Regions from separate parts of the Paenibacillus nicotianae genome, predicted to be linked through region 4. Evidence: riboswitches for the same ligand, from Rfam matches in the RefSeq annotation. Region 4 holds a riboswitch; each other region holds the start of a gene.
What was found. Region 4 has a riboswitch for cyclic di-AMP ahead of kdpF (K(+)-transporting ATPase subunit F). Riboswitches for the same ligand answer to the same signal wherever they lie in the genome.
Positions count from the first base shown of each region.

Region 1 (3,184 bases), on a different contig from region 4:
TCGCTCTGGCTTCTTGTTCACTGCTCATTAAGCGAAATAAACTGATACTATCCATGACTACACGCTTGCAACCAATTTCTTTGATCATCTGTTCAAAGAGTCCATTCGGTTCAAGCATTTGCTCTAATAAAATCTCCGGTTCTATACAGATCACGCGTAGCAAATTACGCCGTTCCAACTCTTTCAAATTCCAACCGAACCGTTCCATATCATCGTAAATTTGTTCAGGAAGTTCTTCAAATGTAATGTATATCCCTGGCTCATTATGTTTCATAGCACCTTCAACCAAAAACTGCATGCCTATTGTAGTTTTTCCTGTGCCTGGTTCGCCTTCTAAAATGACGACGCCTCCTGGCGGTATGCCTCCACATAAAATATCATCCAGTCCCGGGATACCTGTACTAATTGGCTGTTTTAATGTACTTTTATACTCAGCTTCACTTTTTTGCATGTAGTGTTCCCTCCATCTGTAGAATATTTTAGTTAAGCAAGGGACAGCTTGTTACGATGATAACTTTATCTTAATTATAGCAAGGCTTTATCAATAGAAGGAAGCAAATTTCCAATTTTGGTAAGTGAGCCAAAAAAGACATTATATCCACAACCTTTTTTACCATATTTTACTTGTTATTATATGATATAAATAAAGATAATCCTACTATTTTGAATCCCCAATAATTACTTTTAAAATATAATTCTTCTATAGAAGAAATTATATTTATCGAATGCTCCCAATCACTTAGAATAACAAAAGACCGACGATCTAAGGGTCGTCGGTCTTTTGTACAACTTGTAGACTATATAAAGTGTTATTAACCTTCTAACGCTGTTTTAAACTCTTCAGAAGATTGGTTCCACCATTCTTCATTATGAGCGACTAATAATTTTTTGAGTGCTGCTTTTTCTTCGCTTCCTAGACCTTCTAACATAATACGGCGCTTGATAGCATAATCTAACTTATTCACATGCTCTGCGAGAATTTTCCAACCTTTTTTCTCTTCTTCATTAATCCACATTTCACAAGCAGTAGCACCAGCGTAATTGACACCTTCAGCTAATTTATCGACTGCTACCCAGACTAACCATACTTGACGACCACCATTCACTTCTTCGCGGTTCGTCGTAAATTTGATTCCTTTTTCTACTTTACTTTTGGCATGCATTGCACCAACATCGATTTTTGCTTCGCCATGGTCTATAATGATAGGGGACACATTATTGAGGTTAATAGCTCCTGCTCCAAAACCTTTATGTTTACTGCTTTTTGCACTACTACTTACAATATTAAGTGACATCGACTTTTTACTTGGTTGATTTTCATCCATATTGTTCGAATACTCCTTTGTGGGGTCAGTATAAATAAGGTTATTATACATAGATTTATAGTTCAATTTATTATTCATATTGTAGCGAATATTGAGTTAAAAGCCAATAAAGTCGATTACTGTCATAGATTTTCATAAAAAAAGGGAAAAAACGTTAATTATTACAACGGTCGAACCGAATAAAGTATATATAGTGATCATAATTATTCAATAAACGTCATGATATGAGCAAAAGATTAAAATTTTTTAACTTTTAAAAAAGCTGTAACCACAGGCTTTTATAGAGATTTGATACGAAAATATAAAAACAAATCTTAAAAACAGATGAATAAAGGTTTGCCAAAGTAAAAAACCTCTGGTAGAATAAATCCAGTGAGATTTTAGTAACAACTTTGTAAACTTTAAAACTAAATGCTGTAACCTTTATAGCAACTGAAAATTTTGTCGTTTTGTCGTAGTAATCCGTATACGGTACACACCACGCTTTGAGCCAAATTCCGTGGTACCGGGAAACGGGGGAACCGTTTTGGGTGAATTGATCTTGTTTCAGAGGGATCATAGGGGAATACCTTCTACCGAATCCTTAAGCTAACCTCGTAGGCAATTGGAAGGGGACAATCGATTTTGAACATGAAAAAGAAACTAACAGCCGCAGTAATGGGACTTGCTATTGCATTTACGTCACTTGGAGTAACAAGTGCGCATGCAGATTCTAAAATGGATCAAGTTATTGATGGAGCTATTGGAACACCTTATCGTATTGGTGGAACATCTTTCAGCGGTTTTGACTGCTCAGGATTTACACAATATGTATTCAGCAAAATGAACATTGATCTTCCTCGCCAATCTAGTTCTCAATACCAAGTCGGTGAGCCTGTATCAAAAAGTGATTTAATTGCTGGAGATCTGTTATTTTTCAATACTACCGGGGCTGGCGTTTCACATGTAGCAGTTTATGTAGGAAATGGTAACTTCGCACACGCTTCTACTTCCAAAGGTGTGAGAATTGACAGTTTGAGCATGGATTACTATCAAAATCGTTACGTTGGTGCTAAACGTGTTATGAGCGATTCCACATATAACACCTTCGCAACTGACAATTAATCATCGTATTTACAACTCATATAAATTAACCTATAACCATTGAAGATTCCCGCCAGAATCTTTAGTGGTTTTTTTATGTTCCTATATAAGTAAGACGTATCAAACACCTAATAGGTTACATAAAATCGTAAATTTATATAAAATTGTTCTTTATAATTATGTCTACTTATTATTAACCTACTCGTAATTATGGTAAACAGGATATTGCAAATTTTTTAAGATTTTTTTATGGTAGATACAAAGTACAGTCAGAGGAGGTTAGATCATGAGCTCACTGCCACATTCTATTTTTCATACGATTCCTTTGACAGAACAACATGCTGCTGAAGTATGTACATGGGTATACGATCCTCCTTATAATATTTACGGTTGGATGCCCTGGGCACAAATGAAAGAATTAGGAATTGAGTTCGGCGATCCAGAGATTCGGCAACAACAATACTTATCGGTACTGGATCAAAAAGAACAGTTAGCCGGGTTTGCTCAACTTTTTCCATTGGGAAATACGATACGTTTAGGTATTGGCATGCGCCCTGATCTGTGCGGTCATGGTTATGGAGAAGCTTTTGTAGAGGCTATTGTAAAAACGGCTCAAAACCGTAATGCTACAGCAGAAATTGATTTGGAAGTGTTAACTTGGAATCAACGTGCTATTCGTACGTATCAAAAAGCAGGTTTTTATATCACAGACATGTATGAACGTAGAACGCCTGATGGTATGAAGCCTTTCTATTGTATGGTCTATCAAGCTCCTC
Region 1 covers NZ_JBHUGF010000012.1:32,262-35,445, forward strand. The annotation lists gene ACFSGI_RS22395 (ATPase domain-containing protein) at 1-451, opposite strand, end outside; gene ACFSGI_RS22400 (YwhD family protein) at 813-1,325, opposite strand; cyclic di-AMP (ydaO/yuaA leader) riboswitch at 1,804-1,943, shown strand; gene ACFSGI_RS22405 (C40 family peptidase) at 1,956-2,429, shown strand; gene ACFSGI_RS22410 (GNAT family N-acetyltransferase) at 2,704-3,184, shown strand, end outside.
Region 1: it holds a riboswitch for cyclic di-AMP, as region 4 does, so the genes downstream of both, ACFSGI_RS22405 (C40 family peptidase) here and kdpF (K(+)-transporting ATPase subunit F) in region 4, are expected to answer to the same signal.

Region 2 (3,184 bases), on a different contig from region 4:
CGCCGTATCGTTGCTCTGCAACGCTGGATATACGTATGGCGTAATTTGGCATAGGAGCGCTCATTTTTGAAAATATGTGCAGAGAGTAACCGATATCCTTCCGCCGATAAAGTGTCTCGTAATAACGTAATCACAGGTACAGCTAATTTCAGATCTTGATAATTGAAATAGATTTGAAAATCACTAATATAAACAGCATCCAGCCCTGGCATAATCTCATGAGGATCATCTTCTGACTCGGTAGGCTTAGAAGCTTGCGAATACGTTACCTTGAGATACCCGATCAGCAACATCGAAGCAGGCTGATCGATACATTTACTATTCGACTGATCTGTAGATATATCGTTAGATCCTGCTATCGCCGATTCTAGTGTTCGCAAATAGATATTGAGACTATGAGAGTGCGGTTCAAATGCGATATAAAAATCACCGATCGCACGACTGCACAGTTGAATATACCTCTCTGGCATACAGCACTCCTACTTGTTATTGATTATTTTTGTAGAAATTGAATCGTATATTGAATCGCTTCTAAAGCTTCTTGTACAAATGCTTTATTTTCTTTTTCCCATTCATTCGGATCATCCATAAATGAATCGTCTAACCAATCTTCCAGTCCAGCTACTATTTTGCGACGTTCATTAGGTTGTGCAGGTGCTTTTCCTCGTAATGCTTGGATCGCACTACGCATCACTTTGCAAGAAGATTGGATAAAAGGATAATCATCTTTATCCCATGCTTTGGCATTATCCATATCGTAAAACGCAATCCACTTTTCAATAATTGAAGCGGCTTGTTTGGGTTCTAATTGAGGCATATTGTAATTCTCCATTTCTATAATTAAAAATTGAAATATATCTGACTATGATTTGGCGGATTTGTTCATCGCAACAGAGCGACTCTGCGACTCGTCTGCGATGCGTTGCAATTGATCTGACATATATACTTGAGTACCTGACTTGGAGATCTGAGCGATTCGATACATCGCTCGTGCAACGTCACCTGCTTCGATACCGCGATATTTACGAAGAGGCCCTATCATTAGAAATGATAATGCTTGAGAGACCACAGCGCCAAATTGCTCCCCTGCGCGGCTATTTTTACGTTTGCCTAACAATAAAGACGGGCGAACAATCGATAACGAAGAATAACCTACTTGTTGCAATCGTTGCTCCATATCACCTTTGGTACGTGTATAGAAAATACTTGATTTGGGATCAGCACCCATCGAACTGATCACGATAAACTGCTTGGCTCCTTGTTTGTAAGCCACCATAGCTACAGATACCGGGTACAATACATCAATTTCGATCATCTGTGCTTGAGTACCTGCTTGCTTAATCGTTGTACCGAGACAGCAAAAGACATCGTCTGCTTGCATCTCTGCACGATAATCTTCTAGTCTACGATAATCCACTACGATCTGTTGCAACTTCAGATGTTGTAGTTGCTGCACAGGTTCGCGGACAAGAGCAATCACTCGTGTATATTCTGTGCTGTCTAATAACTGACGCACTAATTTTTTGCCAACAAGACCTGTTGCTCCAGCGACAAGGGCTGTTTTACCGATCACAACGATCATCTCCATTCTGCGCATCAACTTGGTTCTCTATCTTCTTTATTATCAAGATATCAGCACCAAATTGCAAAATAAAATGATCGTTCGATCAGCAGTCTTTTTTTATAATAAAAACGAAGCGCTACTTCCATTGGTATGAATAATATAATCTGCACCAAGACCACGATAAATTAAGCGTGATTGATTGCCTTCGGTAATCACATATAGCTTCTCTGATGTCCATGCACGACAGATCTGAATATACCGACAACATAAAGGTAGACTACGTTCAAATAAATAGATTTTGCCAATATTCAATTGCGGGATACGCCATAAGTCCTGGCGCTGCGTATCGATCACCAGAATATGCTCAATACCTATCTTTTCAAAGCGAAGCTGATCTGCCTGACTATTCACTATAATAGCAAACGGTATTTTTTTAACTTTGAGTAATTGAATAAATTGTTCTCCTGCTACTGTAGCAGGCGATACCAGTACAAATTCCTGTTCGTACTCCATGCGTGTTCGCTCTCCTCCACTCATTGTAGACAACAAAAAAAGCCGTTAGAAGAGGACCTCTTCATCAGCTTCTAAAACAGGCGCAAAAAAAGCCCCTGATATGGCATAGATGACTGTTGTCGTCTCTCTTATTGCAGCTTACGAGGTTAGCTGACGGATTCGGAAGTAAGAGTCTCCCTACAGATAGTTCGGTCGAAGCCTTTCTATCTGATTCACCCCTGAATAGATCTGTACCATCTTGTCTATTCGTATGGTTCCCCCGCTTTCTGAAAGGTCTGGATATAGCCTTTCAGTCATTAAGCTGTAATGAACTTGAATGAAATCATACGCCCGCCTTTTTCGTTTGTAAAGTAGTCTAGCTACGTGTAAGGAGCGAATTTGAATCAATTCTATTACCTTTTCCACATTATGCTCTTATTTGCATGATCTCATCCTTCTTTTTCTACTATTTGCACACGATTTATATAAACGGTTGTATAAGCGAGTATAAGAGACATTAGAACGTGATTAAGCCAAATGAATCCGATTACATCGTTATTTTCAAGCGTATAACGTCTATTAAAAGCTTACATTTGATTTTACTTCTACCTTCAACGGGACTATGATTGCTAACAATATCTGACATCACAAAAATGTAACAGCTACTTATTGTTCTGCTTTTACTGTGTATAGAGATAGCGATTTTATTTGAAGGAGTGTAGATTTGAGATGAGTTTAATTTCGCCGATCGCGCCTGTTGCTAATACTGTGTCTAAGGTGGATGTGTCTACCCATACTATTCATTCTATTGAAGTATTCCAATATGATAATCATCTGCTTGCCTTACCTGATATGGATGGGTATTTGCATTGCGGGTTGTTAAAAATAGCAAGTCACGGGATTACAGGGTGGGCAGAATATTCGTTTACCGATCAGGTTCAACATTTAGATTTGGTGAAATGGTGTCGGGTGTTCACTGCTCTCAAAAAATGCTCGTTACCGCAGGCGCAATCTTATATCGACCAACATCATGATCTATGGGGAGATGTACGCAGTCAGGTGATGTTAGATGCTCTGACCGACCTATCTAGTCGTCTACAAGATCCTCCAGATGTATGGGCATCTTCT
Region 2 covers NZ_JBHUGF010000011.1:231,929-235,112, reverse strand. The annotation lists gene ACFSGI_RS19805 (hypothetical protein) at 1-470, opposite strand, end outside; gene ACFSGI_RS19800 (hypothetical protein) at 494-817, opposite strand; gene ACFSGI_RS19795 (NAD(P)H-binding protein) at 863-1,588, opposite strand; gene ACFSGI_RS19790 (hypothetical protein) at 1,682-2,077, opposite strand; cyclic di-AMP (ydaO/yuaA leader) riboswitch at 2,198-2,374, opposite strand; gene ACFSGI_RS19785 (hypothetical protein) at 2,786-3,184, shown strand, end outside.
Region 2: it holds a riboswitch for cyclic di-AMP, as region 4 does, so the genes downstream of both, ACFSGI_RS19790 (hypothetical protein) here and kdpF (K(+)-transporting ATPase subunit F) in region 4, are expected to answer to the same signal.

Region 3 (3,184 bases), on a different contig from region 4:
GAATATTCCTCTTCTTTTTGTTTTCCTTATTCACGCTCATGGTTAATATTATTTATATCATATAACAGATGACTGGGCTTAAGCAATGGCGTTATCCCAATCAACACCCTACTTAGGGTTTAACCGGACCGATTACATATACAGTGTAACCGGATTTACGTCCAAATGCTCTCGCTTGGCTCAAGCTGTCTATATATACGTCGATTTTATTACCGTTAATAGCACTACCGGTATCTTCAGCACGGCGGAAGCCAATGCCTTCAATGTATACCCACCATCCCATCGGAATGACACTCGTATCGACTGCAATCGTACGACCTTCTGTTACACGTGCTCCAGAAGCAGTCACTGTACCTAGACCGGGTTCTTGAGACGAATAAGCAGTAAGAGATACATTGTTCAGTACTTTCGCATAAGAGAAATCTACACCTGCTTTGGAAGTACTATTACTGGAACCTCCACTAGATGAAGCAGCTGCAAGAAGCTTAGGCTCTTCTTTTTTCGTACCTATTGCTACAATCTTGTCTTGCACTTTTGCGGTTGTTTTTTTATCAACCATACGTTTGGAGACGAATTCTCCATCTTCGTATACTTTCTCGATGTATTGAACCACTTTTCCTGTTTGACCACTTTGTACTAGCTTTGTTTTACCTTCAACCAGAGAAGCATCGGTTTTTTTAACCGTTTGATAAGGAATCTTTACAACTTTTTTCGCTACAAAAGATTTGGTGCGAACAATCTTGATATCCATATTGTCATGAACTGAAGATTCCATTGCTGGTGTAAGTTGATCTTCACCTGACAATGTTAATCCAGCTTGCTCCAATGTGTTACCAACTGTTTTAGAGGTGGTATAGATTTTCTTAGTGCCACCATCTGCCGTAATGTTTACTGCAACCGCATGGTTAATATAAACTTTATCCCCATCTTGAAGCGCGCCATTCATCGGCATAGATACTTTATCTTGTGGTGCGACTTTAATTTGATTTTCATCAAGCAGTTGAGAAAGCATCAATTTACGTGTTTCCACCGTTTGTGCTTTGCCGTCAATGACTACAGAAATATTTTTACCCGCTTGATTATAAAGTAGGGACAATAGCATCACTGCAAGAGCGATGACCAATAATGCAGCCCACAATACATAGCGTAGGTTTTGTTGCTTCCAACTCAGCGCGTAAGACATGCTGGATGAGCGCGAACCATGGGTTTTTTCGAAAGGAGCAATTGCCACTTCTTCCGTCCTCCTTCATAGTCTCGCCGTCTAGCTGTGACGTAATAGTATATGACGCGACTATATAACAGAATTTTCACAGGCTGATCGTAAGCATAAGATTATCGAATCTGTGTGATAATCTTTCGTGATGTTCAAAAATGCCTGCGCCATGGTCAGTCTAAGGGACATACCTAATATCTGAAAGATCAAGCTTCAAATATCGTATCTCTGTATCTTTTCCTTTTAGCCAAAACAAAAGAAGCCTCTGGAAAAGAGCAAGAGCAACTTTTCCTTGGCTCCCGACGTATTTGAATACAGTTCGGAAAACGTTAGAAAATACGAGGTTGCCTCTGCATCGCTTACGGGGTTAGCTGTCGGATTCGGACATATCATATTGCCTGCCCTGTGAAGGATCCTCCGCTCATGGCGCGAGTACCTCCAATTCACCCCATAGACCCTGTAAAAGGAATCATACATAATGACTTCGGTATTCTGATAATAATGGCTTGAAGACATATGTTGGTTCCCCCGTTTTCCTATGCAGGAAACTCAGCGAGACCGAATCATGGAATCTTGCGTGATAACAGCAAGATTAAATCACTGATGAAATAATATCCCGAACCCAACCCTCATGTAAAGCGACCAGCAAGCACGTTTTTCTGAATAAATGGTTAAAAAGTTGTCATATTCTCCGATTTTTTAAAGATAATTTATTCATATATCGATTTAACGATGTTTTTTGCGTGATTTACTCTGTTTTTCATCGAATGCCAAATCGTTCCAGTGCATTTTTAGTTGTAATTGTACTAATTTCTTCCAGTGATATCCCTTTTAGCTCCGCAGCCGCTTCGGCTACAAGTGTCACATAACCGGACTCATTTCGTTTTCCACGATAAGGATGTGGTGTCAAAAATGGGGAGTCTGTTTCAAGTAAAAGACGGTCCATAGGAACCTTTTGTAACACCTCTTTAGGTTGCTTTGCATTTTTGAAAGTAATTGGTCCTCCAAACGATAAATGGAAGCCCATATCAAGACACATTTTGGCTGTTTCCCAGCTCCCTGAAAACGAATGCATCACGCCTCCTACTTCATGTGCTTTTTCTTCACGCAAAATCTTCACAATATCTTCGTGTGCATCACGATTATGAATCACGATTGGCATATTAATTGAACGCGCTAGCCCAATTTGTTCCCGTAATACTTTGTGTTGTACTTCTTTTGGAGAAGTATCCCAATGATAATCAAGACCAATCTCGCCAATAGCGACTACTTTTTCATGTTTGCATAACGATTCAATCCATTCCAGATCGCCAGGTTGCATATGGATCGCATCTACAGGATGCCAACCTATCGCTGCATATATAAATTCGTAACTTTCTACCAATTCCATCGTAGTTGGAATCGTTTCGCGGTTGAAGCCAACATTGATCATACGGGTTACACCTTGTGCATAAGCACGTTCAATGACTTCTTTGCGATCATCAGCAAATTCAATCGAATCTAAATGAGTATGTGTATCAAATAACATATGTTTTTCTCGCTCCTTCTCTGTTTTACACACTTTTTTCTTTTATTTTAGATTTCAAACTCCATTTGAGGCGGATTGATTTTATTTTCAAATATCGCCGCTACTTCTTCTGATAACTGATGAATAACTTTTTCCAATTTATCTTGCGGATAATAAAGATGATATCGACCACGATGAATACCGCTGATCGAACGTACAATATCCGATACTTCTGAAATTTCTTGAATCCGATTTTGGCGATCTAACAATAGAATTTGTTTTTCTTTTTTAGGATCACCCGGACGGAATACATCATAAGGAAGATCTGTTGGAAAATCGATTTCTAGATCATATTCAGGATGCAATCCTACTCTAGCAAATTCATTTCGAATACTATCAATCGTTTCCAAATCAATCAAATCGGTTTCTACATATTTATACAGTCTACGTTGCATAAATCGATG
Region 3 covers NZ_JBHUGF010000002.1:40,512-43,695, forward strand. The annotation lists gene ACFSGI_RS01910 (ubiquitin-like domain-containing protein) at 113-1,231, opposite strand; cyclic di-AMP (ydaO/yuaA leader) riboswitch at 1,555-1,778, opposite strand; gene ACFSGI_RS01915 (TatD family hydrolase) at 1,974-2,741, opposite strand; gene ACFSGI_RS01920 (HD domain-containing protein) at 2,789-3,184, opposite strand, start outside.
Region 3: it holds a riboswitch for cyclic di-AMP, as region 4 does, so the genes downstream of both, ACFSGI_RS01910 (ubiquitin-like domain-containing protein) here and kdpF (K(+)-transporting ATPase subunit F) in region 4, are expected to answer to the same signal.

Region 4 (3,184 bases):
GTATCGGCTTGGGTCATAAGAGCAATAGCTGTAGGTGCTAATACCAATAATGGTTGAATAAGTAATGTTACTGCAATCAACTTCATTTCTTTGCCTTCAATTTTGCGACCGAGAAATTCTGGTGTACGTCCAACCATCAGACCCGATAAGAACACAGCAATAATCGCATACATTAAAATGTTTAACAATCCTACTCCTGAACCGCCAAATACCGTATTCAGCATCATATTTCCAAGTGAAATCAATCCGCCAATAGGTGTTAACGTATCATGCATCGTATTAACAGCACCTGTCTCTGAAGCTGTTGTTACCACAGAGTAGAATGAAGATTGCGCTTCGCCTAATCGTACTTCTTTCCCTTCCATTGATCCCGACTGATGTTGAATACCTAATTGGTTAATCAACGGATTTCCTTGAAATTCACTGACAAGTGATACACTAAGCATCACGACAAACATCATGACCATCGAAACAAATAATACTCTACCTTGTTTGGAGTTGCCGACCATTTTGCCGTACGTAAATGGCAGTGACATTGGAACCAATAACATCATCAACATTTGCAACATATTACTGAATCCGCCTGGATTTTCAAAAGGGTGTGCAGAGTTGGCTCCGAAATATCCACCACCGTTATTCCCTAATTCTTTGATTGCTAGAAATGATCCTATTGGACCGGTACCAATCTGTTGCTCTGTTCCTTGTAAAGTCTGAGCTGTTATGACTGTATGCAAGGTCTGCGGCATACCTAATCCAACAAACACAAGCGCCATAATAAAAGTAAGAGGTAACAAAATTCGTGTGATTGCCCGTACCAAGTCCGTAAAGAAATTACCCAGCGGCTTACCGGTCAATCCTCTAATAAATGCAATTGCGACTGCAATCCCTGTTGCCGGTGAGACAAACATCATAAAGATAATTGCTGTCATTTGTGAGAATAAAGATAAACCACTTTCACCGCTGTAATGCTGTAAATTCGTATTTGTAATAAAGCTGATCGCTGTATTGAATGCTAGATCAGGGCTCATACTGGTAATCCCTGCTGGATTCATTGGTAAAATGTGTTGGAAACGAAAGATCAGATATGCTATCAGCAAGATCACTGCATTACTGATAAGAACAGCGCCTGCATACTGCTTCCAGGTTTGATTTTCATTTTTGATACCGCCGAACCTGTATATCCATTTCTCAATTGGATAAAACCAACGATCTAAGCGATTCGGTTTATTTTCAAAAGCATATGCAATATAATGTCCGGTTGGACGAGCGATAATTAAAGCGATAATAAAAGTGACTGCAATTCCGATATATGAAAAGATACTCACGATGTTCTCCCCTGACCCTTTAGAATTTTTCTGGATAAATCAATGCGTAACATAGATAGATGGTTAACCCACCAATAATAATCCACAGCAGCCAAGTCATCGCTCATTCCTTCTTTCTCCGATAGCTACAGATGCCCATTGCAGCAACCCGCTCAATCCCAAAGTCATTATCAATAATAATCCAATCATCAGTATATCCATCATAGGTATAAGACTCCCTGCATTCGTTTTGTAAGTAATATTTGCTAAAAAAGGCATAAAAAAAGAAGCCTGGAGAAAAGCAGAACTTTTCCCCAGCCCTCTACAAACACGCACACTTATCGTGTACCTGCCAAGTTGCTGGTTAGGAGTTCTCCCCTATACGCTTACGGAGTTAGCTGTCGGATTCGGGCTGGAAGATTGCCCGTTCCGGTAGATACCGGAATTCACCCCATGTTGTGTAGTAACTGACTCTTCTATCAGTTATTTTCATCAACGATTGGTTCCCCCGCTTTTCATATGCATATGAAAATTAAGCGTCGTGACATTGTTAACATATCAAAAAACACAGAGTCGTATTACACTGTGTCAGATCGGCACAAGCTTCACACTTCTCTCCTAATCCACGCTTACGAGGTTAGCTGTCGGATTCGGGCGGTGAGAGTCGCCCTACTGCATTGTCTGACTGTACCATGGTTAAGTCAGTATGCAGATTCACCCCAACGATTCACATTCCGGCTCTCACACCGTTTTGTGAAGTCGCAATTTGGTTCCCCCGTTTTTCGGTTAGTACCGAAAACTCAGCGATCAAAAACATTGGAAACTTCATTTATATCAGTTGCTGAATCCTATTCATCAACTGCCTGCAATGAATAATACGCCTGTACCTGTCAACTGTAAAGCTGAGAAAAAACGCAAAAAAAGCTGTGAATCATCACAGCTTTCATTTTCAGATAACTATTGAAAACTTATCTATCTCAGGCTTCTATTTTCTCTCTTTTTCATCGTTTATCTACTTTTTTATTTTTGTTACATGATATTTATCATTGATTTGCAGTAGATTCTGAAAACGATTATGTCATTTATTACGCAACATCCTATCATTTTGCTACGTTATGTTAACCTGTATAAATTTCGTAAGCAAAATGGTACAACGTGCTAATGTCTGAATTTAGTTGTTTTCCATTGTTGAAAAATTGAATTCTGACAATATCATAATAATGTCTGTATCTGGACGATTGGAACGTATATTGTCCTACTCCCGGATTATTGATAGAGACCGGCATTGTAAAATGACCTGTAGCATCTGTAGTCGCTGTACCAGAAATCACTTTGTTATTTAAAATGGTAGTGATATTGGTTGTGACTATCGCATTCCCTACAGGATTACCTGTTGCATCTAATGCACGACCTGTGATTACAATATTATTTTTCACACGCCATTTATTGCCTTGACCATAGTTAATAAATCCGTAGACACCGCCATCTGTTGTAATATCACTAATAACAACTCTTGATACATCTGCTGTCTGATAATTAACAGATAATTTGTATGGAGTCGTTAAATCGAATGTGGAAGGAGCTAACACTTGAATATAATACGTTCCAGCCGGTAATGTAACCTGACCATTTGTATTTTGTGCCAGTGTACCCTGACTTACAAGATTAGCATTAAATAACTGCAACTGATACGTTCCATAGGTCGATGTATTGTCTAACCGTAAATTCATTTTAGACTGAGCTGTCAAAGTTACTTTTGTCCAATCTTCATCAAAACTATTATCAATATTCTGTGTACTGACAAAAGGAGCAGCTCCGCGATCTTTAGCTAGCCACGGGTTATCGTCCGGCTCATTCGCATCATAACTATCCGATGTTAC
Region 4 covers NZ_JBHUGF010000010.1:1,732,504-1,735,687, forward strand. The annotation lists gene kdpA (potassium-transporting ATPase subunit KdpA) at 1-1,325, opposite strand, end outside; gene kdpF (K(+)-transporting ATPase subunit F) at 1,345-1,425, opposite strand; cyclic di-AMP (ydaO/yuaA leader) riboswitch at 1,673-1,853, opposite strand; cyclic di-AMP (ydaO/yuaA leader) riboswitch at 1,916-2,120, opposite strand; gene ACFSGI_RS11680 (carboxypeptidase-like regulatory domain-containing protein) at 2,423-3,184, opposite strand, start outside.